One region of the Sessilibacter sp. MAH1 genome, then DNA from elsewhere that is predicted to be linked to it. Evidence: predicted binding sites of a transcription regulator. Region 1 holds the regulator's gene; the other holds the start of a gene.

Evidence for each region. The regulator LexA, encoded in region 1, represses DNA repair genes until DNA is damaged. The targets are predictions, from matches to a motif close to ACTGTNTNTANANACAGT.
Region 2: a site for LexA is predicted at 4,736-4,753, ahead of ACYQ28_RS01215 (putative DNA modification/repair radical SAM protein). Genes of this name have one in related genera too.

What each region holds. Positions count from the first base shown of each region.
Region 1 covers NZ_BAAGIC010000004.1:3,523-14,570, reverse strand. The annotation lists gene ACYQ28_RS05135 (DUF1223 domain-containing protein) at 1-302, opposite strand, end outside; gene ACYQ28_RS05130 (serine hydrolase domain-containing protein) at 552-1,811, opposite strand; gene pstB (phosphate ABC transporter ATP-binding protein PstB) at 2,070-2,894, opposite strand; gene pstA (phosphate ABC transporter permease PstA) at 2,891-3,721, opposite strand; gene pstC (phosphate ABC transporter permease subunit PstC) at 3,714-4,601, opposite strand; gene ACYQ28_RS05110 (phosphate ABC transporter substrate-binding protein) at 4,634-5,485, opposite strand; gene ACYQ28_RS05105 (hypothetical protein) at 6,795-7,307, opposite strand; gene lexA (transcriptional repressor LexA) at 7,350-7,961, opposite strand; gene nagZ (beta-N-acetylhexosaminidase) at 8,292-9,329, shown strand; gene ACYQ28_RS05090 (mechanosensitive ion channel family protein) at 9,335-10,444, shown strand; gene ACYQ28_RS05085 (hypoxanthine-guanine phosphoribosyltransferase) at 10,441-11,007, shown strand.
Region 2 covers NZ_BAAGIC010000001.1:288,764-299,811, reverse strand. The annotation lists gene ACYQ28_RS01240 (EVE domain-containing protein) at 1-290, shown strand, start outside; gene ACYQ28_RS01235 (LysR family transcriptional regulator) at 493-1,386, opposite strand; gene ACYQ28_RS01230 (pyridoxamine 5'-phosphate oxidase family protein) at 1,486-2,118, shown strand; gene ACYQ28_RS01225 (VOC family protein) at 2,372-2,767, shown strand; gene ACYQ28_RS01220 (DASH family cryptochrome) at 3,275-4,651, shown strand; gene ACYQ28_RS01215 (putative DNA modification/repair radical SAM protein) at 4,777-6,090, shown strand; gene ACYQ28_RS01210 (TIGR03915 family putative DNA repair protein) at 6,153-7,043, shown strand; gene ACYQ28_RS01205 (glycosyltransferase family 2 protein) at 7,189-8,037, opposite strand; gene ACYQ28_RS01200 (tetratricopeptide repeat-containing sulfotransferase family protein) at 8,404-10,365, opposite strand; gene ACYQ28_RS01195 (TonB-dependent receptor) at 10,568-11,048, opposite strand, start outside.

The DNA of each region.
Region 1 (11,048 bases):
TATTTGCGCTGACGATCTGAATATCGTTGTGACGAGAAACGATCTTTCCAACCCAAATAATTCCAGTAGTCTACGTGGAATGCCATAGGAACGTATTCGGTCCACAAGCCTTCGGCTTGATCAAGCTTACGCAACCAGCGATCGGCTCTTGGGCAGCTGCTACAGCCTTCTGAGGTGTATAGCTCTAGCAAGACCGGTGGTTTATCTTGGCTGGTTAAATCTGCGGTTAGTGTTGATAGCTTTTGTTCCGCAAAGGCGAAACAAGAAACAAGTGTTAGGGCGCATCCGGTAACTATTTTCATAATGAAACTCACCTGAAAAGACTTTCCTAAGATTATTGGATAAGTACTTCGGCTAAATCCTCACAAGATAGTCACTTTTGAGCGGATTGGTACTCTTATACAAAAATACAGTAAAAGATAATTTGATATTAGCTCAGCGCATAAAGTGGCGCTCACTTTCGATTCCAATCATACGCAGTGATAAAAATCGACGACACATCCTTGTGCCTGTGATATCTCCGGTTCAATCAGGGCTTTCTATAAACCAGCTTATATCTTATTACGTCGGCTTCGGCTTTTTAAGAAGACGATGAAAAGAATAACAATGATTAAACAGCCTATACTTGCGGGCACCAACGCGCTTTTTACAGCACCGTCGAAGGCGAGAAAATCAGGATAACCGGTTTTCCATAGCGTCCACTCATAACCTACGGTACTGGCGAGCTGAGCGTTGCCGCTGGCAAGAACGATGATTGCGTCTTTGCCGTTAGGTTCGATCCGCAATGCGGTGTTAATAGCGGGACTGTTAGCGCCGTCGTGACCAAACACAAAATCATTATTGTTCGTTGGCGCATACAGCATTGCCCCCAATCCCCATATGGGAGCACCTAATACGTAGCCAGTGGGTTCACGCATGAGCTTGTGGTATTCGTCGCTCATTGGTTTGTTGATGTTTGCGTCTTGATCCAAAAATGCTGCGATAAATTTCGCTAGATCGTTTGGGCTTGACGATAATCCTGTTGCTGCATTTGAAGCATATTGAAAGAAGAGAATTTTTTCGCTGTTTTCGTTGTAAATATTGGCTGTATTGGTTAAATCTCCCAAATAGTTATAGGTTGATCGATCCAAGTCGAGGGGATTAAAAACCGATGTTTGCATCCAGTCAGCAAAGGGTTTTCCCGTTACCTCTTCAATTAATAATTCCAGAATTAAATAACCACCACCGGAATATTGCCACTGGGTCGCCGGAGGTATTCCTATTGCTATAACTTTATTTTCATCAGCAGAGGCGCGAGGGTGTTGTAAAGACTCTTCGATAGAGGGTAAAGATTCTTCTGCTGTATAATCGCCAAAACCTAAACCATCGGTTAAACCTGCTGTGTGTGAAAGCAACAGACGTGTTGTCACCAAATTATTATCGAATTCACTCTCAGGCAGATGCCAGCGCGTTAAATAATTCTCAATAGGTTCATCGAGATTTATTTTGCCGTCTTCAACCAATTGCATTACGCCGTAGGCTGCAAATAATTTACTCATGGATGCTAATGGGAATAGGGTATCACCATTAATTTTATCGTTATTCGAATAGTATTTTTCGGTAGCGATCTTGCCATCTTCGATCAATATGAACGCGGTGTTTCCTTGATTTTGAGATTTAATTTTCTCATCAATGGCGGTAATAAATAACTCGGTATTATTTTTAGGCGCAATTGCAGATAACCACCATCCACTTACACCACCATAGACACTGAGCGCAAGCCAAGCCGCTAATAATACAAATAATGTTACAGCCCTAGTAAAATAAATCATTATTATTCCCTAATACAATCTTCTTCGATAAACGCTGTCCTCTGATTAAATCATGGATGAGTTAATCAGAGGTTTCAAAAGCGTCAAAAATTATAAGATGAATTAAGGGGGAGGAAGGTTTACATTGCTCAGAATAACGGCGAATTCTGATATCGAGAATAATTACTGTGATTTATATTCGAGTGGATTTTAGGCGAGTGAATTCTAGGCGTGGTTGGCAGAGCAAACAAAAAGCAGTAAACGATAAGGGCGTTATTATTAGCCCTTAATTCCGGAAATATAAGCCGCGGTGCGTTCGTCTTTGGGACCAGAGAAAAGTTGCCGAGTATTATTAAATTCAATCAGTTTGCCGGCACCATTTTGCGTCCAAAAGAACGCGGTATAGTCAGAAATACGTTTAGCTTGAGCTAAATTGTGGGTAACAATTACCACGGTGTATTTATCTCGCAGGCTCGAAATTAATTCTTCAACAATGCCCGACGATATGGGGTCAAGCGCGCTACAAGGTTCGTCCATCAGTAAAACTTCTGGCTCCAAAACCAACGCTCGGGCAATGCACAAGCGCTGTTGTTGACCACCCGATAGCGATAGTGCAGAGGTATTCAGGCGATCTTTAACCTCGTCCCAAAGACCAACGGCTTTTAAGGCGTTTTCTATTTTTTCGATTCTCTCGGCTCGATTTTTAAAACCGTGTTCCTTCAGTGGAATATCCAGATTCTTAAAAATAGAGAGTGGAAAAGGATTCGGTTTTTGAAAAATCATTCCCACACGGCGGCGAAGACTTAATAGATCAACATTATTTTGGGTAAGATTTTCACCGTCAAAATGTATTTCGCCGGTAACGGTTACTTGATTGTTTAATTTTGATAACTGATTGAGTGTGGTTAAAAAACTGGTTTTACCACAGCCCGAAGGACCAATAAGCGCGGTAATTTTACCCCGATGTAAACTTAACGAAATGCCATTAACGGCAAGTTTTTTACCGTAATAAATAGCCAGTTCGTTCACTTTGATGTGTGCGGGTGCACGACTCTCGATGATGTCTTCCGATAATCTGGGAGCTAGGGTTTCTGCAACAATCATCTGTAATGTCCACTGCGTTTAAACCAAGAGTCGATAAAGCCTTGGGCTAGAGTATTTAAAAGAATAATTAGCACAATCAATATTAAGGCTGAGCCATAGGCGGTTTCATCACCGCCGGTTACGTTCATGGTGAGATCATAAATGTGTACCGCCAGAACACGTGCTGAATCGAAAATTGATTCAGGCATGCGATCGACATAACCGCTGGTAAACAACAGTGCCGCTGTTTCGGCAGTAGCTCGGCCAATGGATAAGATGAGTCCGGCGATGATTGCAGGTTTTGCCGCTGGTAATAGTATTTTCCAAATCACAACAGAGCGGCGCATACCTAAAGCTAGGCCGCCCAAACGCCAGTCAGATTGTACCGATCGAATTCCAGATTCACAGGTGCGAATAAATACCGGCAAAATCATACAGGCAAGCGTTAATCCGCCGGACAAGAGTGAATATCCTAAGCCTAAATAAATGCAGAAAAAGGCATTGCCGAACAGTCCGTACACGATAGATGGAACTCCAGCGAGCACATCCAAAATAATACCTACGTGTAGCGTATGCGATTGATTTTGAGAAAACTCCGCCAACCAAATAGCCGCAGAAATTCCGAGTGGCAACGCAATAACAAGTGCGATAATTAATACATATAAAGTGGAAACCAAAATGGGTGCGATGCCGCCAGCACGGCCAGCATCTTCGGGTTCGGAAATTAAAAATTCCCACGAGACAACCGAAATACCTTTAATAATAACATCGCCAATAATCCAGCCGAATGTTGCAATCACTAACGCAATAATTGCATAGATACCTAATGAAAAAGCTCGATCAATCATGGGAGACGGTTCTCCCTTTATTAAAAAGATAAGAGGCTAAATAAGCCAGAATCCAGACAATAATCGTCAACAACAAGCCAGATACATACAAGCTGGCGCGGTGGTCGCCAAGGGCGTAAGCCATTTCTAAGGCAATATTGGCGGTTAATGCGCGCACTGGTGCAAACAGGCTAGAAGGCATTTGTACAACATTGCCTGCAACCATTAAAACCACCATGGTTTCGCCCAAGGCTCGCGCACTCGCTAACAATACGCCACTCATAATTCCCGATCGGGCAGCCGGTACTGCGATGGCTAAGATTTGCGTTTTTTGCGTAAGTCCCAGTGCTTGCGCTCCGGCTAAAATCGAGCGATCGACACTGGTCAGTGCAGCGTAACTGGTTAGCGCTAGGGTTGGTAATATCATCAGCGATAGTACGACTGCTCCGGCAAGCACGCTGGTGCCGGGCGCTTTAATTTGGCCAATAAGAGGCACAAGCTCAGTTAGGCCCCAAAGGCCTAAAACAACAGATGGAATACCGGCAAGCAAATTTAAGAGGGATTGAAAGGATTTTTTAACCCAACCCTTGGCGTAAAATTCGAGAAAAATAGCGCAAGCTAAGCCAACGGGAAGTGCAATAACCAGCGATCCAAAGGTCAATACCAAAGAGGCGAATATCATTGGCGTCATGCCAAATAAGCCTTCTAACGGGTACCATCCAGTTTGACTGAAAAAGCTTAACCAGCGGCCATCGGCCACCAACGACCAAGATTCGTACAGTAAAAAGCCGAGTATCAAACACAACAAGGCTGCGCAGACAAACGACAGGGCGCCCATGATTGTGGCAACGCCAAAATCGAGCTTACTGTCGCATTGAAATGGGCGAAGCTTTATCGACAACGGTAACGAACCTACTTAGAAAATGGATAGGCTTAAGGTGCTACGAAAAATTGATTTTCGATCAAATCTAAAACGTCTATAGATTGCGCAAACTCAATAAAACTTGCTGCAAAACCTTCTGGTTGCGCCTTGGTAACCAGATTGAGTGGTCTTGATAACGGATACTCGCCACTGGCAACGCCCTTTACGGTGGCTTCTTTGCCATCCATTGGTAAAAGCTTGATGGGGGTGCCGCGATTGTGTTCGAACTCTGCGGTGCCGATGGACACATATCCGATGGCGCCAGGATTACCAGAAACGGTTTTAATACCTTGCTGGTTATCGCCGATAACAACTTGAGGACGAATTTGGCTATTTTTTAGCTCAAAAAAATGCAGAAAAAGTTCCAAAGTAGAACGACCTTCTGCTTTATTTACCACCGTAATCTCAAGGTTGGGGCCGTCTACATCTGCCCAATTACGAATTTTTCCTTGATAGATATCGATAATTTGCTGACGAGATAACTCTTTGACAGTATTCGACGAGTGAACAATGATACCAATACCATCGAGTGCAATGAGGTGAGCGGTTAAGTCTTGTTCAGATTCTTTCAATGCTCTAGAAACCATACCTATATCGGCAAGGCCGACGCGAGCATCATTCACCCCGCGGGATGAACCGCCGGTTTGAACGTCAATACGTACATCAGGGTTATTTTTTTCAAAGCGTTTGGCCATCTCAAGCGCAAGCGGTGCAACCGTGCTCGAACCGGTAAGAGTTAGGCGTTCCGCCGCTAGAGATAAATTACTTAAAAAAGCGATAGAAACTACACCAAGAAGACAGAAAAGTCTTGATAACTGACTCGAATGAGCTCTTTGTGTGAAAATTCGCGTGACTAAGCTCATTTTTTATCTCTTTGCTTAAATAGAAGTGATTATTATCCAAAAAATTTGGCTTCGGTTTTGGAAATTATGCTAATTAAATTACTCCAGTTTCAAGCGCTACATCAATTTTGTGAGATATTGTTTAAATATGAAAAAGTAAATATTTTATGCTTTATGATGTTTTACCTGTGAATATATGTTTATTCGAGTATTTTTTATCTTCAATCTTTAAATGCTTTTGATTTACACATCTTTAATTTAATCGACAAATGGACATTGCAACGTTATTTACTGTTTGTTGTGATAAGTCGATTTTTGTGAAGCATTAAAATTATGTATTTTTATTTATATAAACGATTATGTGTATGGAAAACTTTGGCTAACCCAGATATTAGAACTCGCATTGTCAATTTTTTTCTCTCTGATCAAATCATCGATGAGTTTTATAAATTAATTCATCCATATATAAAAGCTGATTAAAAATTTTCGAACACATCTTAACCTGCACTGGTGTGTTTTTTATTTTGAAGTATCGACTAAGGAGTAATTTTTATAGCTTATACCGGGCGCGTTAAAAACCGAGGTGGTTTGTTTGGTATCTTGTTTGAATTGGTTTAGATTAGCCTGAACCTTAAATGATCAAGTAGAGTTTTTTAGTTTTATTTGATCTTTTCAATTATTAGTAAACTCTAAACGACGCTTCAATTAACTCAGAGATTCGAGCGATGCAGGTATGAGTTGCCAATTTTAGAAAGTATAAGTGAGGTAGGTTCTGAGTGGTGTTGTGAGTTGTGTTGTGAGCGAATTGGAAATTGTATTTTCAACTACTTTCCTTTGATTAAACTACGGAATCATTAATGAAAGATTCTTAACCTTATGTTTTGATGAGTTTCTTATGCCGTAAATATTTTTGTGAATGGATCTAATTCGAAAATAAATGGCTGTGATTAACAGAAATACTTTTTTAGAAGTATTGTTTAGAAGTATTTTGTGTTTCTTTTTGTACCTAATGATGGTGACTTAAAAGTCAATAAATAATTAGGTTGGGGAATCTATATTTCGAATTAATCAGTTTTTGTAAAAAATTGAGTTTTTAGTTTTAAGAAATTTTAAGCCTGCTTAGGCGGCAGTCATTAAAAATAAGACTGAAAGAGCGGGGTGGCGACCGAATAAACAAAGCAATTACACTGTTGTTAATTCTGTATTTATATAAATGTTTTAATAATTGTAGATGCGTTGTATTGCTTGCAGACAGTTACTTAACGTAAGAACAATAAATATATTTAACCTTGTTTCACAGTAGCTTTCTTATTCAGGCTTATTCAGATTGTTAATTCTGGTGCGTAACCAGTAATCCAGAACAGTTACCAGTGTTGGCTGCTTGGGTTAATTGCTCAAGTTGTTGGTCGTTAAAACCATCAAAAACGGCAACTACACAATGGCTTGTGCCTGTTATTAATGCTTTTTCGGTGACGGAATATAAATCCGATGTATTGTTAGGATAAATAATGCGAAGATTTTTTAGATTTACGCCGTAGTCAAGCAATACATTTTTATCAATAACTTCATCGCTTACCCAGCTTACCCATCGATTACCCGCTAATTGTGTTTGACGTGCAATCATTGGCAACAATAGTTGATCTAAATTCGAACAATATTTAGAAATTACCAATTGAGTAATGTTGCTTAAAACAGCACCGCTTTGCGATGCTGTTTCTGTATTAGATGCACGTTTGGATAGTGCTCTAATTGACTGTCTAGTAAACGCGGTTGTTTCTGAGATAAAGCCGAATTGATTGACTAAGGAGTCCGTAAACAGAGACATTTGTTGTGCAGAATCCATTTTATTACTCCGTATCAGTAATATAAGTACTTAAAAATCGAATTATTGGGTTTGTCGAATAACGCCGACACTTATACCTTCGATAGCAAATTCCTGCTCTCGAAGGTCAATGGTAATGATGTCAAATTCTTCATTTTCTGGAAGCAACTCAACTATAGAGCGGTTTTTACCGCGTCTTAGACGTTTTACGGTTACTTCATCATCAATACGGGCAACAATAATTTGCCCACTTCTTACTTGGGTTGTTTTGTGAACGGCTAATAAATCACCTTCTAGAATTCCGGCATTTTTCATACTCATGCCGCGAACGCGAAGAAAATAATCTGCTGAGGGCGAGAAAAAAGCGTTATCGATATTGCAATAATTTTCGATATTTTCTTGCGCCAAAATTGGGTAACCCGCTGCCACCAAGCCAATAATGGGTATACCAGACTCCTCAACCTGTTCTTTTAAGCGAATACCTCTAGAGGCACTTGGCACCATCTCAATAGCGCCTTTTCGCTCCAAGGCACGCAAATGTTCCTCTGCGGCGTTGGCTGATTTAAAGCCAAGTGCTAGAGCTATTTCTGCACGCGTAGGAGGAAAGCCGGTTGCATCTATATGTTCACGAATTAAATTTAAAACTTGTTGTTGTCGAGCGGTTAGTTTAATCATGTCTAATATGCTGATTCTTTAAACGTGGGGCGGTAGTTTTTAAGGCGAAACGGCAAAGTTTATTGCAATTGTTTCTTCAAATTAAAAACAGTGTTGGCCGCACTGGGCTGGTCTTATATACAGTGTTTTAGTTTATACAGTGTTTCTACTGTACACGCAACCAGTAAATCAGAATTTAGTCAATGTTCGTTGATTAGAAACGCACGATGTAGAATTGAATTATGCCCGAAGTTTTTTTCTTTTGTAGCCGCAATTATTGACACCTCCCAGACTAAATATTAGTGTGCCCGCTTTTTAATTGCGTAATCTTTATTCGAATTGGATCTATAAATGGGTAATGCCAAGGTTTTAAGTGCCGGGCCAGTTATTCTTGATGTAGCCGGTACCGAGTTGTCGGCGGAAGATCGAGAGCTTTTGATGCATCCAAATGTGGGTGGTGTCATTCTCTTCGCCCGCAACACTAAAACGGCCAAACAAACCGCTCATTTATGTCGCAACATTAAAAATATCCGCGAAAACTTGCTGATTTGTATCGATCAAGAAGGCGGGCGAGTGCAGCGCTTAACGGAGGGCGTAACAACCATTCCGCCTATGGCGTCTTTATCAAAGCTCTACCAGCAGAGCGCAGAAAAAGGCCTGTCATTGGCTCGTGAACTGGGTTGGCTGTTAGCGTTTGAGCTCAGAACTTGCGGTATCGATAACACCTTAGCGCCAGTTTTAGATTTAGACGACAACCAAAACCCCGCTATTGGCTCGCGCTCCTTTTCTATCGATCCTTTAACAACGCTTGCGCTGGCAGAATCGTTTATTTTAGGAATGAACGAAGCGGGTATGCAGGCTGTTGGTAAGCATTTTCCGGGTCACGGATTCGTTAAAGTTGACAGTCACATTGATTTGCCGAGAGATCATCGGCCTCTTGCCGAGATCGCCGCTCGGGACCTAGTTCCTTTCGAGCAGCTGATTAAAAAGTCTTGCCTTGCCGGAGTAATGCCTGCGCATATCGTTTTTGAAGATGTCGATGGCAATCCTGTCGGGTTTTCGGCGCTATGGCTAAAAGACATATTAAGAAAGCGTTATGGTTTTAATGGATTGATATTTAGCGACGATCTGAACATGGCCGGTGCGAAATTAGCTGGTGGTTATTTGGCCGCAGCTGCTACTGCGTTAACCGCCGGTTGTGATTTTGTTTTGATGTGTAACAACCGATCCGGCGCCACCGAAATAGTTGATGGTTTAGATGGTTTTGCGCTTTCTAAACAAGCGTTAAACATTAAAAAAACCATGCTTTGCCACGGCAGTTACGAATTTAATCCGCAACTCAGCCAACGTAGAATGAATATCCTTGACCGGCTAGCAAACGAGCTGTAAACGTTATGGCGCAATTGTACGCAACACTAGTCGAAAACCCGGTCGCGCAGTGTAGCCTTTTGTTATTGGCTACGGTGATTGTCGCGTGGCTGGTGCGCAAGCTATTAAGGCGCTCGCTTTGCCAAGCCAAAAAAACCGTCAATCCTTGGGATGATTGCCTTTTTTACGCCCTTAAAACCCCGCTCAACTTCGCGGTTCTTCTGCTGGGTATCAGCTTTGCCATTTCACTACCTTTTAGCGATCAAGAGCTAATTGTTGAATACGCATTTTCGGCCAGACAATACGGACTTATCCTGTTATTGGCTTGGTTTTTAATTCGCGGTATTCGCCGATCCGAGAAAATTTACCAAAACGAAGTTTCTGCAAATCATAAGATCGACCCAACCACCGCCGCTGCTCTGAGTCGAATTTTGGGTGTTTGCGTAGTGATCTCGACGCTTCTCATTATTCTACAGATGCGTGGATACAGTATTTCTGGGGTGTTAGCCTTTGGCGGCATTGGCGGAATTGCCGTTGGGTTCGCCGCAAAGGATCTGCTAGCTAACTTTTTTGGCGGATTAATGATCCACCTAGATCGACCTTTTAAGGTTGGCGATTGGATTCGCTCCCCAGACAAATCCATTGAAGGTGTGGTTGAACACATTGGCTGGCGCATAACTTGTATTCGTACCTTTGATAAGCGTCCTTTGTACGTACCCAACGCCATCTTTACGCAAATTGCGGTCGAGAACCCTTCACGAATGACCAATCGTCGTATCTACGAGACTATTGGTGTTCGTTATCAAGATGCTGATAAGTTGCCAAAAATCGTGGCACAGACCGAATCCATGTTGAGATCACATCCCGATATTGATCAAAATCTGGTGATAATTGTGAATTTTGATAAATTTGCAGAAAGTTCACTTAACTTTTTTATTTATACTTTAACCAAAACTACTGATTGGGTGACCTATCATTCAGTTAAGCAAGATGTGTTGTTTAAAGTGTTAAACATCATTCGGAGTAATCAAGCAGAAATAGCTTTCCCTACCAGCAGTTTGCATTTAGAAAGCTTGCCTGATGCCGTCACATCTCAAGAAATAAACCCGTTAATTAAAGAAGAACCCAAGTCGTGACAGAATTTTTAGCCCTCGCTCAAGAAGCCCAAGCCATCTTAGAGACCGCAGATCTTATTCATTCACCTGAGGTCATCGACCAAGCTTTGTCGGATATGGCACAAGCGATTGATCGCGATTACGAAAACAAAGTACCGGTTGTGTTGTGTGTAATGAATGGCGGTTTAATGACCACCGCTAAACTGATTGAAAAAATCACAACACCAATACAATTGGATTACATCCATGCCACGCGATACGGCAGTAAAACCACAGGTGCTAAGCTTTCTTGGATCGCAGAACCCACGTTCGACCTAGAAGGTAGAGATATTATTATTGTTGACGACATTCTTGATGAAGGTGTAACGCTGCAAGAGCTTGTAAACTACTGCCGCGAGAAAAATTGTGCATCGGTAAAGACAGCACTACTCATACAAAAAATTCACGATCGCAAAGCAACGGATTTAGTCGCAGACTACCTTGGCTTGGACGTACCCGACCGTTATGTATTCGGTTGCGGTATGGATTACAAAACCTACTACCGAAATCTCCCTGGAATCTACGCGGTAGCTGAAAAAAGATAAGCACAGCGCTAGGCCGCGATTTTTATAAAACCATCCCCAAA
Region 2 (11,048 bases), on a different contig from region 1:
AGGTTCCGGGTGTGGCAGGAATCGCCAAGGTAGTAAAACCCGCCTATCCTGATCCCGCGCAATTTAATCCAGACAGCAAATATTACGATCCAAAATCTAGCCAAGATAATGTTCGCTGGTTTTGCGTGGATTTAGCGTTTGTTGAAAAATTCAAATCGGTGGTTAGTTTGCAAACACTCAAATCGATCCCGTCACTTGATCACATGGTGTTGTTAAAACAGGGCAGGCTCTCGGTACAACCGGTCACCAAAGAAGAATGGCAAACAATAGTCGCTGCTGCCAAGCAGTAAAAGAAAACGCCGATAAAAGATAACAGCAAAAACAGCAAGCGCTTGAGATTATAAAGACATTAGCAATCGCGTTGTTAATGTCTGCCCTCTGATAACTTCTTTCTTCTGATAGTCTCTGCCCTCTGATTAAGCCATGAATGAGTTAATCAGAGGTTTCTAGAATTAAACAGCATTGCAACAACAAAAGATTTGCATTGATTTATTATTTAAGTCGTTCTCGCACGCGCTCTACTAATAAATCCACAAAGCCGCGCACTTTCGCGCTGGGATTTCTGCCTTCGCGATGTAAAACGTTCACGGGCCATTTCGGTAAAGCAAATTCTTGCAGTAGTGGCACCAGCTGGCCACTCTCAAGGCTGTCTGCAACTTGATAAGATAAAACCCTAGCAATACCAAAACCGCTTTCTGCGGCATCAATTGCACACTGATTTTGATTCACCACCAATTGCGCTGAACAGCGAACCACAGTTTCTCGACCGGAGACCAGATAACGCCAAGTGTCTTGGCTGCCAGAAGTTCGCGTTTGTATCAATTGATGTTCACGCAGCTGCTCGGGAAACTCCGGAGCCCCGGCGCGCGCTATATATTCTGGCGAAGCGCAGGTGACAATGCCGACTTCACCCAAACTCACCGAATGCAAGCTTGAATCGGGTAAACTGCCGACACGAATACCAACATCAATATCTTCCTCCATTAGATTAACGATTCGATCTAAAAATAATGTCGAAATCTCAACCTTTGGATTGGTAGTCAAGTACTCGGTAATCACCGGTAAAATGTATTGGCGACCAAACATAACCGGCGCAGTTACGGCCATCGACCCAGCGGCTTCACCGACAATGCCATTGACTGCATCCTCAGCGACCTTGATTTCACTGATGATGCGTTTACAGTCAACAAAGTAGCGTTCGCCGGCATCGGTTAAACGCACGTGACGAGTGGTTCGTTGAAAGAGCTGAACACCTAACTGTTCTTCTAACGCGGATATAGCCCGGGTAGCAGCAGGAGGTGACATAGCGAGGTTTCGCGCGGCCTTCGCAAAACTACCGACTTCAGCGATAGCGACAAAAACCTGCATAGCGTGCAACTTATCCATTATTGCTTTTTTTGTAATAATTAATTTATAAAGATTTTATTCTTATGATATACGAAATAATTTAAAGTGCACCTATCAATATATACCGGTAGAAAACTTATGCCTAACAAGTACGCAGAGATATTCTTCACGGAGACGGTGCAATCACTTCAGCGAGAACGCGGAAGCCACCACATCTACGGCCCACAATTAAAAGGTGCCGACACCCATTTCGCATTAACGTTAAACGAGCAAAATTTCATTGAAGCTCGCGATAGTTTTTACCTTGCCAGCATAACGGAAGATAGCTGGCCATATGTACAGCATCGCGGCGGACCGCCTGGTTTTCTTAAAATATTAAATGAAAGAACCTTAGGTTTTGCTGATTTTAGTGGCAACATGCAATTTATGAGCGCTGCGAACTTTAAAAACAGCAACCGCGTAATGATGTTTTTAATGGATTATGTGAATAGACGGCGTTTAAAAATTGCAGGCTTGGTGACCGTTATCGATAATAACGATCCACGATTTGCACAGCTTGACTTAGGAAACTACCGAGCAACGCCGGAACGCGGAATTATTATTGAGGTACAAGGCTTCGATTGGAATTGTCCGCAACATATTACCCAAAGATTTGATAAACCCACGGTAGATCGTGCGGTCGAACAAATGCTAGCAACAATTGACGATTTAAAAAAACAAGTGGCTGATTTAACAGAGCAACTGAACCAAACAAATCAGCCAAAAAATTAATACAAGAAACTCTGATTAATCTGGAGTTTTCAGTGACGCAGGGATGTGTTGCCAATTTCAAGAACGGTAAGTGATTGAAATTGTGAAGAAATCGGAAATCATATTCCAATTTCTGTCCTCTGATTAAATCAGGGATGCGTTAACCAGAGATTCCTACAATAATAAAAACACTGAGTTTTAAGAAAGCTTACTTAAAACTCAATATTATAAATTGTGAACATAAAATCCACTCAAAAATCCTTTAGGAGTATTTATGTCAACGCTTGCGATTCACCATCTCGGATTGGCAGTTAAAAATTTACCCGAAACTCAAGCTTTTTTTATCGACTGTCTCGGCTGGGAAGTCGCTGGGGAAGTTCCTGATTATCCAGCAGTATTTGTCACCAATGGCGAAGCATTTTTAACGCTTTGGCAAACCAACGAAGGCGCCACCGAATTTGATCGCCGAGCCAATATTGGACTTCACCACTTTGCACTGCGTGTCAGCACAGAAGCCGCACTGGATGAATTATTTTCTAAAGTAAGTAATCACCCCGGTGTTAAAGTTGAGTTCGCACCAGAGCCGTTAAACGGCTGGCCAGCCAAACATTTTATGATTTACGAACCCGGCGGTATTCGCATGGAATTTATCTATAAAGCCGATGCTTAGTAATTATTCTTTCGTTTTCTTCATTTGAAATCCCCTCGTAGCCCACAGCATTTGAATCTTTTCGTGGGCTACCTTTTTCTCACTATCGAGGAATAATTGCATAAGCACCTATTCCGCCTACGCCTCTTACGTGTTCCTCGTACTCGTTCCATTTATTCTTTCTACCGACATCTGCTGTTCATACCTCCATAAGCCGAAACTAATCTCAGCCTGCTTATCGCGAGAAAATTCGACCAACCTCGGATATATCGCCAAAAACACCTGCGAATTCGCGCAAATGTCTAACATCAACTCGCCTAACATCAACTCACCTAACATCAACTCACCTAACATCAACTCACCTAAGATCAACACATCTAAGATCAACACATCTAAGCCGTGTTTTATTGCGTATCAATAACTTGGTATCCAATAAAAGCTTCTTTTTTCAAGAAGTATCTAGTTATCGAGAAAACACAGATCTAGGCACATAAAGCTAAGTAATTGATAAAAAACGCGGCAAACACCATGTATAAAACCGGAATCGTCTGGCTCAGCAATGATTTAAGACTCACAGACAACAAACTGCTTGCCGATGCCAGTCGTGACTGCGAATCCCTACTGGTTGTTTATATTCGCGAAAGTGCTTCTTTAAAGCCCAATCGCTATGGATTTCGGTCTTTGGGTAAGCTGCGCCGAAAATTTATCGATGAATGCCTAAGTGACTTAAACAGAAATCTAACCTCGCTGGGCAGCGAGCTGTTTTTGATGGAAGGCTCCACCTTAACCTACTTGCAAACACTCATTGGCCAATATCGGCCCGATGTATTTTACTGCGCGACGCAAAGTGGTTTTTACGAAAACGACATCGTTCAATTTATACGGCGCAGCTACCCAGAACTGAGATTAGTAGAGTCTGCTCACACCGCGTTACTTGACCAAACTCAGCTGCCTTTTTTACTGGCAGATATTCCCAAATCATTTACGCAATTTCGCAAAAAAGTAGAACCCATTATTTTAGATTCAGAATTTATTGACACTCTAAAAAACAACACACCGAGTTCTTTGCCAAAACAACCACAAAAAGCAACACTTTTTGCGGGTAATACCGTCCCTTTTAGTGCAGATTTGTCGTTTTTGAACGATGCCAGTAAAACAGAGCCAGCCATTATTTTCGGCGGTGAAACTCACGCCCAACAGTATTTAAAACATTATTTCTCGAATAATTACGCGAGCACCTACAAGCAAACACGCAACAAATTAGACGGTATTTATCATTCAACAAAATTCTCGCCCTGGTTGTCGCAGGGCTGTATGTCGCCCAAACAAATACTCAAAACGCTTGTAACTTTTGAACAAAATCACGGCGCTAACGAATCCACCTATTGGATTAAGTTTGAATTGCTGTGGCGAGAATATTTTTTCTGGTTAGCCAAGGTTTTAGGTAAATCCTTGTATTTACGCGGCGGCTATCGCCATAAAAATCCATTGAAAAGCTTTTATCCACAGCGGTTAAAATCTTGGTGCAGCGGCACCACACCCTACCCGCTGGTGAATGCCTGCATGACCGAACTCAATACAACCGGTTATTTATCCAACCGTGGCCGCCAAATTGTCGCCAGCTGTTTGGTAAACGAATTCGATGTGGATTGGCGATATGGTGCAGCCTACTTTGAGCAACAGCTAATCGACTACGACGTGGCCAGCAACTGGGGAAATTGGCAATACATCGCCGGTGTGGGTGTTGATCCTCGCGGTGGGCGTCATTTTGATATTGATAAACAACAACGTTTATACGATCCAGAAAATCGCTATTGCGAGCGTTGGCTGGGCGAACACGGCAGCAAATACTCAAACTCAGCCATCACCGATTACGTCGATGCCGCGGACTGGCCGCTGGAATAAAGTGGTTCGTCTTCAATCGCCTGTAGTAGCTTCTGCGTTAACTGCGATTTTGAGAATCACGGTTGCTAGACGATCGCGATAAATACTGTATATTTATACACACCTAAGTTTTTCGTTACTCAAACATGAAACAGCCACAATCACAATCACATCAACAACCTTATCAAAAGCTACAGCATAAGTTGGCCATACTGGCCGATGCCGCCAAATACGATGCTTCCTGCGCGAGCAGCGGCTCGATTAAGCGCGACTCCAGCAATGGCATCGGTATTGGCTCCACCAGCGGCGGTATGGGTATTTGCCACAGTTACACGCCAGACGGACGATGTGTTTCGCTATTAAAAATATTGCTAACCAATTTTTGTATTTACGACTGCCAATACTGCGTTAACCGGCTCTCTAGTGCCGTTGAGCGAGCGCGTTTTCAGGTTGATGAAGTGGTCAAGCTCACCCTCGATTTTTATAAACGCAATTATATTGAAGGGTTATTTTTAAGCTCGGGAATTATTCAATCGTCCGACTACACCATGGAACAGTTAGTTTCTGTGGCCAAAGACCTGCGCGAAAAACACGATTTTCGTGGTTATATTCATTTAAAAACCATTCCAGAGGCAAGTCCGGAACTCTTACAGCAAGCCGGTTTATACGCCGATCGTTTAAGCATAAATATTGAATTACCGTCTAAAGCTGCCTTGTCTAACCTAGCACCGGAAAAAAATCCTCAAACCATTCATCAATCCATGGCACAACTTAAAGAACATATTGATGAATCGAAAGAATATCGCGCTAAAAAATCCGACATTATCATCAGTGATGCCAAATCCAGAAAATCTAAATACATTTATTCACCGGCCGGCCAAAGCACACAAATGATTGTCGGCGCCGACGATTCAGTGGATACAAAAATTTTAACGCTCTCGAATCATCTGTATAAACGTTACGACATGCGCCGCGTGTATTATTCGGCGTTCAGCCCAATTCCATTTGCTTCAAAAAATTTACCCACAAAATCTCCGCCGTTGATGAGAGAACATCGGCTTTACCAAGCCGATTGGTTATTGCGGTTTTACGGTTTCGATTTAAACGATATTCACTCGGCGGCAGCGCCCACACACGGAATGTTGGATTTAGATATTGATCCCAAATTAGCTTGGGCCATAGCGAACCGCGATGTTTTTCCAATTAATGTCAATAAAGCACCTAAAGAGCTGTTATTAAGAATTCCGGGTGTGGGTGTTCGCGGCGTCGAAAAGATTATTCAGGCACGACAATTTAAGGCATTACGGTTGGATGATTTGAAAAAATTGCGAATTTCGATAAAAAAGGTCGCGCATTTTGTTGAAACCGCAGACCCAAATACAGAGCTAAAACATTTAGACTCGGTTTTACTAAAACAATTATTTATCGACTCAAAAACCGAACAGCTGGCTCTATTTTAACCGACTGTATTTATCATCATTTTAAACGATTATAATTATCACCACTTTAAACAACTACAATCATGCACGTTATCACCGTAAATGCTAGCGAGTTTGCACAGTGGCGCAATGTTAGCCGTGAACTGTTAAAACGAGACATTTCACCCGAATATATTGTTTGGCAAGATCCAACGTTAACACAGTCGAGTTTGGATTTATTTCAAGACGCCTCAAATTCTCACGAAAGAAATAACAATAATTTTGAAACTGATTTATCTAACATTCCGGTAACAACGCCCAAACCAAGCATATCAGCAGAAACCTTAGAGGCTATAGAGCTTGCCTCTTGCTACAGAGACGATACACGTTGGGCGTTATTTTATGCCATTGTTTGGCGAGTTATGCACGAAGATAAACAACTGTTAGAAAATATCACCGATAACCAAATAATGCGTTTAAACCATATGCAAAAATCGGTGGGTCGTGACATTCATAAAATGCACGCGTTTGTGCGTTTCCAAAAAATATCCGACTCAGACCATTATGTTGCTTGGTTCGAACCTGAACATCTGATTTTAAAAAAAACCAGCAGTTTCTTTAAAAACCGATTTAAAAACATGACGTGGTCGATACTGACACCCGACGGAGGAATGCATTGGGACCAGCAATCGCTGTTTTATACAGAACCCAGTAGTGAAAGGCCTGTTATTAACGATGAATTGGAATCCCTGTGGCTGGAGTATTACAAGAATATCTTCAATCCAGCGCGTTTAAAATTAAAAGCCATGCAAAGCGAAATGCCCAAAAAATACTGGAAAAACTTGCCAGAAGCACCCTTAATCAAGTCTTTATCAAGAGAATCGGCGGCTCGCGCCGAAGCGATGATTGAAAAAAATAATCAGTCAATCAGTGATAAAAAACTTGGTAAGCAAATGGCTAGCATACAAAAGAAATTTCCAACAAAAACGGATTAATATTTTTTGTTAAACAATCAGAGAGGTTTTATTCAGAGGTGTTTTGTTATGAAAAACTCTCAATGAATGAAGGTTTCCCATAACCTAATCTACGAAATCCGGTTTAGCCAATCCAATCTACGCGACCCGATCTACGCGACTCGGTCTACGCGACCCGATCAAAACCCTTAGGGGTGCGATCTTCGTTGCGGCAGTCTCGTCCACTTAAGTACTCTTTTAAACCATTCAAGCGAGCTTTGAATTTAATACGTGCTTGTTTTTTTAGGCTGAAATACGCTTTAAAGCGATACCGAGCGAGTAATGATCGCGCTTTTTTTTGTGGATTAGGAAAGTGCTTTTCGAAGTAATACATGCTCGACCAAGCCACATGCCATTGCTTTAAATAATAAATTTTATTGGATGAACCCGAAGACGTGCCTTTGTCGTGTTCGAACAGAATATCCGAATCTAAAAGAATTTTTTCTCCGGCTTTTATAATGCGTAAACAAAGGTCTTTTTCTTCATAGAACATAAAATAGCGTTCATCAAATAAACCAATGCTGTTGAGCTTTTGCATGTTAAAGAGCATGACTGCCCCCAACACGTTAGACACCTCTAAAATACCTTGCTTTTTAAAACTTTTAGCGCCGGTTGCAGGTGCAAACACCGTCCAATCCAGTTCGTTATTTTCACTACGATGATTATAGGCAACCGTAAAAAATTGCGTAATTTCATCAGCGGTCACAATAACATCAGGATTTAACAAGAGTACAAAAGGTGTTTGACAAGCTTTCATGCCGATATTCGCAGCACCGCCATAACCAATATTATAACCAGCATCAATCACGGTTAAATTTGGATAGCTATCTCTTAAATAAGCGGGCGTATTATCGGAGCTGTTGTTATCCACAACAATGATAGGAAACGCCTGACTGCGAATTAAATCCCCCAAACAGCGGTCAATAACCCCACCACTGTTATAGCTAACAAGTACGATACTAAGCTGACTATCCATTTTTATATTTCCGCTACGACAAGCCGCGAGATTCTACACAATTCTTGCCGTAAATAAGACGGCAAGAGTCTGTTTGTAAGCTTATTTATAGTTATACAGACGCTTATATATTCCATCAAGAAATATATAGGAAACTCTGATTAACCAGAGTTTCTCGCGACACAAGGATGTGTCGCCAATTTCAAGAACGGTAAGTGATTGAAATTGTGAAGAAATTGGAAATCGCATTTTCAATTTCTGTCCTCTGATTAAATCATGGATGAGTTAATCAGAGGTTCCTATAGAAAGGATTTTTTATACGCTCAATCCTGAATAGTGGTTCAACAATAAAAATTGTCAAGCAAAACGAGCTATTCACGTAGGCAATTAACGATAATTCAATAACTCTTTAAGCGGTTGCAGAAACGGTTCGTAATGACGCCACTGATCAACACCACTTTTGTAGATAGGCTGACGTACTTGTTCGGAGCTCGCGGTGCGTACGGCGCGTTTATTTTTATAAAAATCCAAACACGATTGCTCAAACTCCAAGCCACAGTAATGTAACAATCTACGAACTTGGTTTTCAAAATCATCCACAACCTCTTCGTAATTCACTTGCAATATTTCACCGGGAAATTGTGCTTGCCAAAACGCCATCAAATCTTCGTAGTCGCGGTAATATTGACCAATGTCTTTTAAGGAATAACTAAACTCTTGTCCTTCGGCAAATAGCTGTTTAAAACCACTAAAGCAACACGCCATTGGTTCTCGGCGCGCGTCAATAATTTTCGCGTTGGGTAAAATGAGTTTGATCAAACCAATATGACGAAAGTTGTTGGGCATTTTATCGATAAAATAGGCTGCGCCCTGCCGGTGAATTTGCGTATCGCGTAAGTATTCTTCACCAAACTCTGTTAACTGTTCCGGCGAGATATGTGTAATCGCGTGTGGATAATGGTTGCCACCGTCACGTGACTCACCGCGGCGAATTCGATGCACCAGCGATAAAATATTGGGTAATTCAAGGGTACCATCAACCTGGCTGTGCGATGCTAAAATCTGTTCAAGCAGTGTAGAGCCAGCTCTAGGCAAGCCAACAATAAAAATGGGATCGGGTTTTAAGCAGCCGTAGCCTTTTCGCGATTGAATAAATTCGTTAGTGAAGACTAATTTTTGCTGCTGAAACTCTTCGGTAATTTGGTCGGCTTGATAGCGACTTTGCAGTTTTTTAAGCGTGTTACCTTGTTCGTAATAATAAAAAGATTTTTCAAAATCTTTATTATCTTCAAACGCTTTGCCTAAAGCGAAATACACGTACACCAATTCAGCAGGCCCTAAATCACCGGATTGTAATTGCTTTAACATTTGATCAATATCATCGCCGGAAAACTGCACGGTTTTTAAATTCGCTAGCGCATACCAAGCTTCACCGTGAGCGGGTTTAACCGCCAAGGCTTGACGATAGGATTCAATGGCCGATTCGGTTCGCCCCCAGGTTTTTAAAGCATGACCTTTAGAGGTTAAGGTAATTGGCTCATTAGGCAGGGTGGTAAGTACCTGATCGAATAAATCGATGGCTTTTTGGTAATCACCGGTTTGCATAAACTCAATGGCGTAAATGGATTGCGCTTGAGGATTATCTGAGAATTTTTCCCACAATGTTTTTGCTTGTTCTAAGGCTTTTGCAAATTTTTGCCGTTTTCTTAAAACCTGAATATAGTCGCGGTGCACCAAAAAATTATCGGGCTCAAAAATAAGTGCGCTTTCTAATAAAAATTCCGCATCGTCGAGCACGCCTAATTGCACGCCCACTTCTGCCAATAAACGCATGGCTTCAACGTGCTTTGGGTATCTTTGCAAAAATTGTCGGCAGAGCTTTTCGGCTTTTAACCATTTACCCTGTGACATTAAATCTAAAACGCCTTGCAAGGCTTTAGGTTGTTGTTGCAAATAATGCAATTGCACCTGTACAGCATTCGCCTGATCAAACCGACTCTGGCTGCGTAATATCTCAATTTGCGCGTTATAGCTGGCGTGTAACGCCGGATTTAATTGACAAGCTTTTGCATAAGCCGACAGTGCTTGATCAAATTGACCGAGTTTTTTAAAGCAATGACCTTCTTCTTGAAACGCTCGCGAATAACCGGGCGAGCGCATTTTTAATTGATGCAATACCTGCAACGCCAAATCTACATTACCTAAATAACGCAAGCACACCGCCCGAAAATACAAACTATCGGGTTCGTCGCCATCACGCGCTATTAAGGTGTCGATAAATTCTATAGCGCCACTAAAGTTTTGCGAGCGCATAAGTTGTTCAAGCGTTTTTTGATCGGTTGGAGTCACAGAATTAAACCAAGAATAAAAATAAATGAGTTTAAAAACAAAAACACCCCTATTAAGGGGTGTTTTGTAAGCACGTGTTAGAATATCGCTTTAGGAAATTCTGATTAATCTTGAAATTGTAAACAAATTGGAAATCGCATTGTCAATTTCTGTCCTTTGATTAAATCGGGGATGAGTTAATCAGAGGTTCCTATAGGTTCCTTTAAAAGTTATAACTTAATCGAACACCACCGGTTCTTGGCCGTGCATAGCTCACGCGCTCGCGGTCGTTAATAAAGTTAACGGCAAGCTCGGCGCGTTCGTCCAACAAGTTATCCACATACAGCTCGGCGGTCCATTTGTCACTGCTTAAACCCGCAGTAAGACCAAACAACACCCAGCTGTCGATTTTTGCGCGGTTAATGGTGATGATGTCACTAAAGGCTTCGTCGGAATACGCCATGTGCGGCATAACATGCGCGGTGTAACCTTGCAGATCCCACTCGTAACGCACTTGAAGATTGGCTTGGAATTCCGGCGCATAGGCCAAAGAATCACCTTCTCTAACATCTTCCGTTGGCGTGAGAACATCGGTCACTTCGGTATCGAGCAACGAAATAGCACCTTTGACCGTTAAACCGTAAACCGCGTAGGGCGCCCAAATAAAATCGGCTTCAAGGCCTAAGATTTCGGCATCGGCGGCG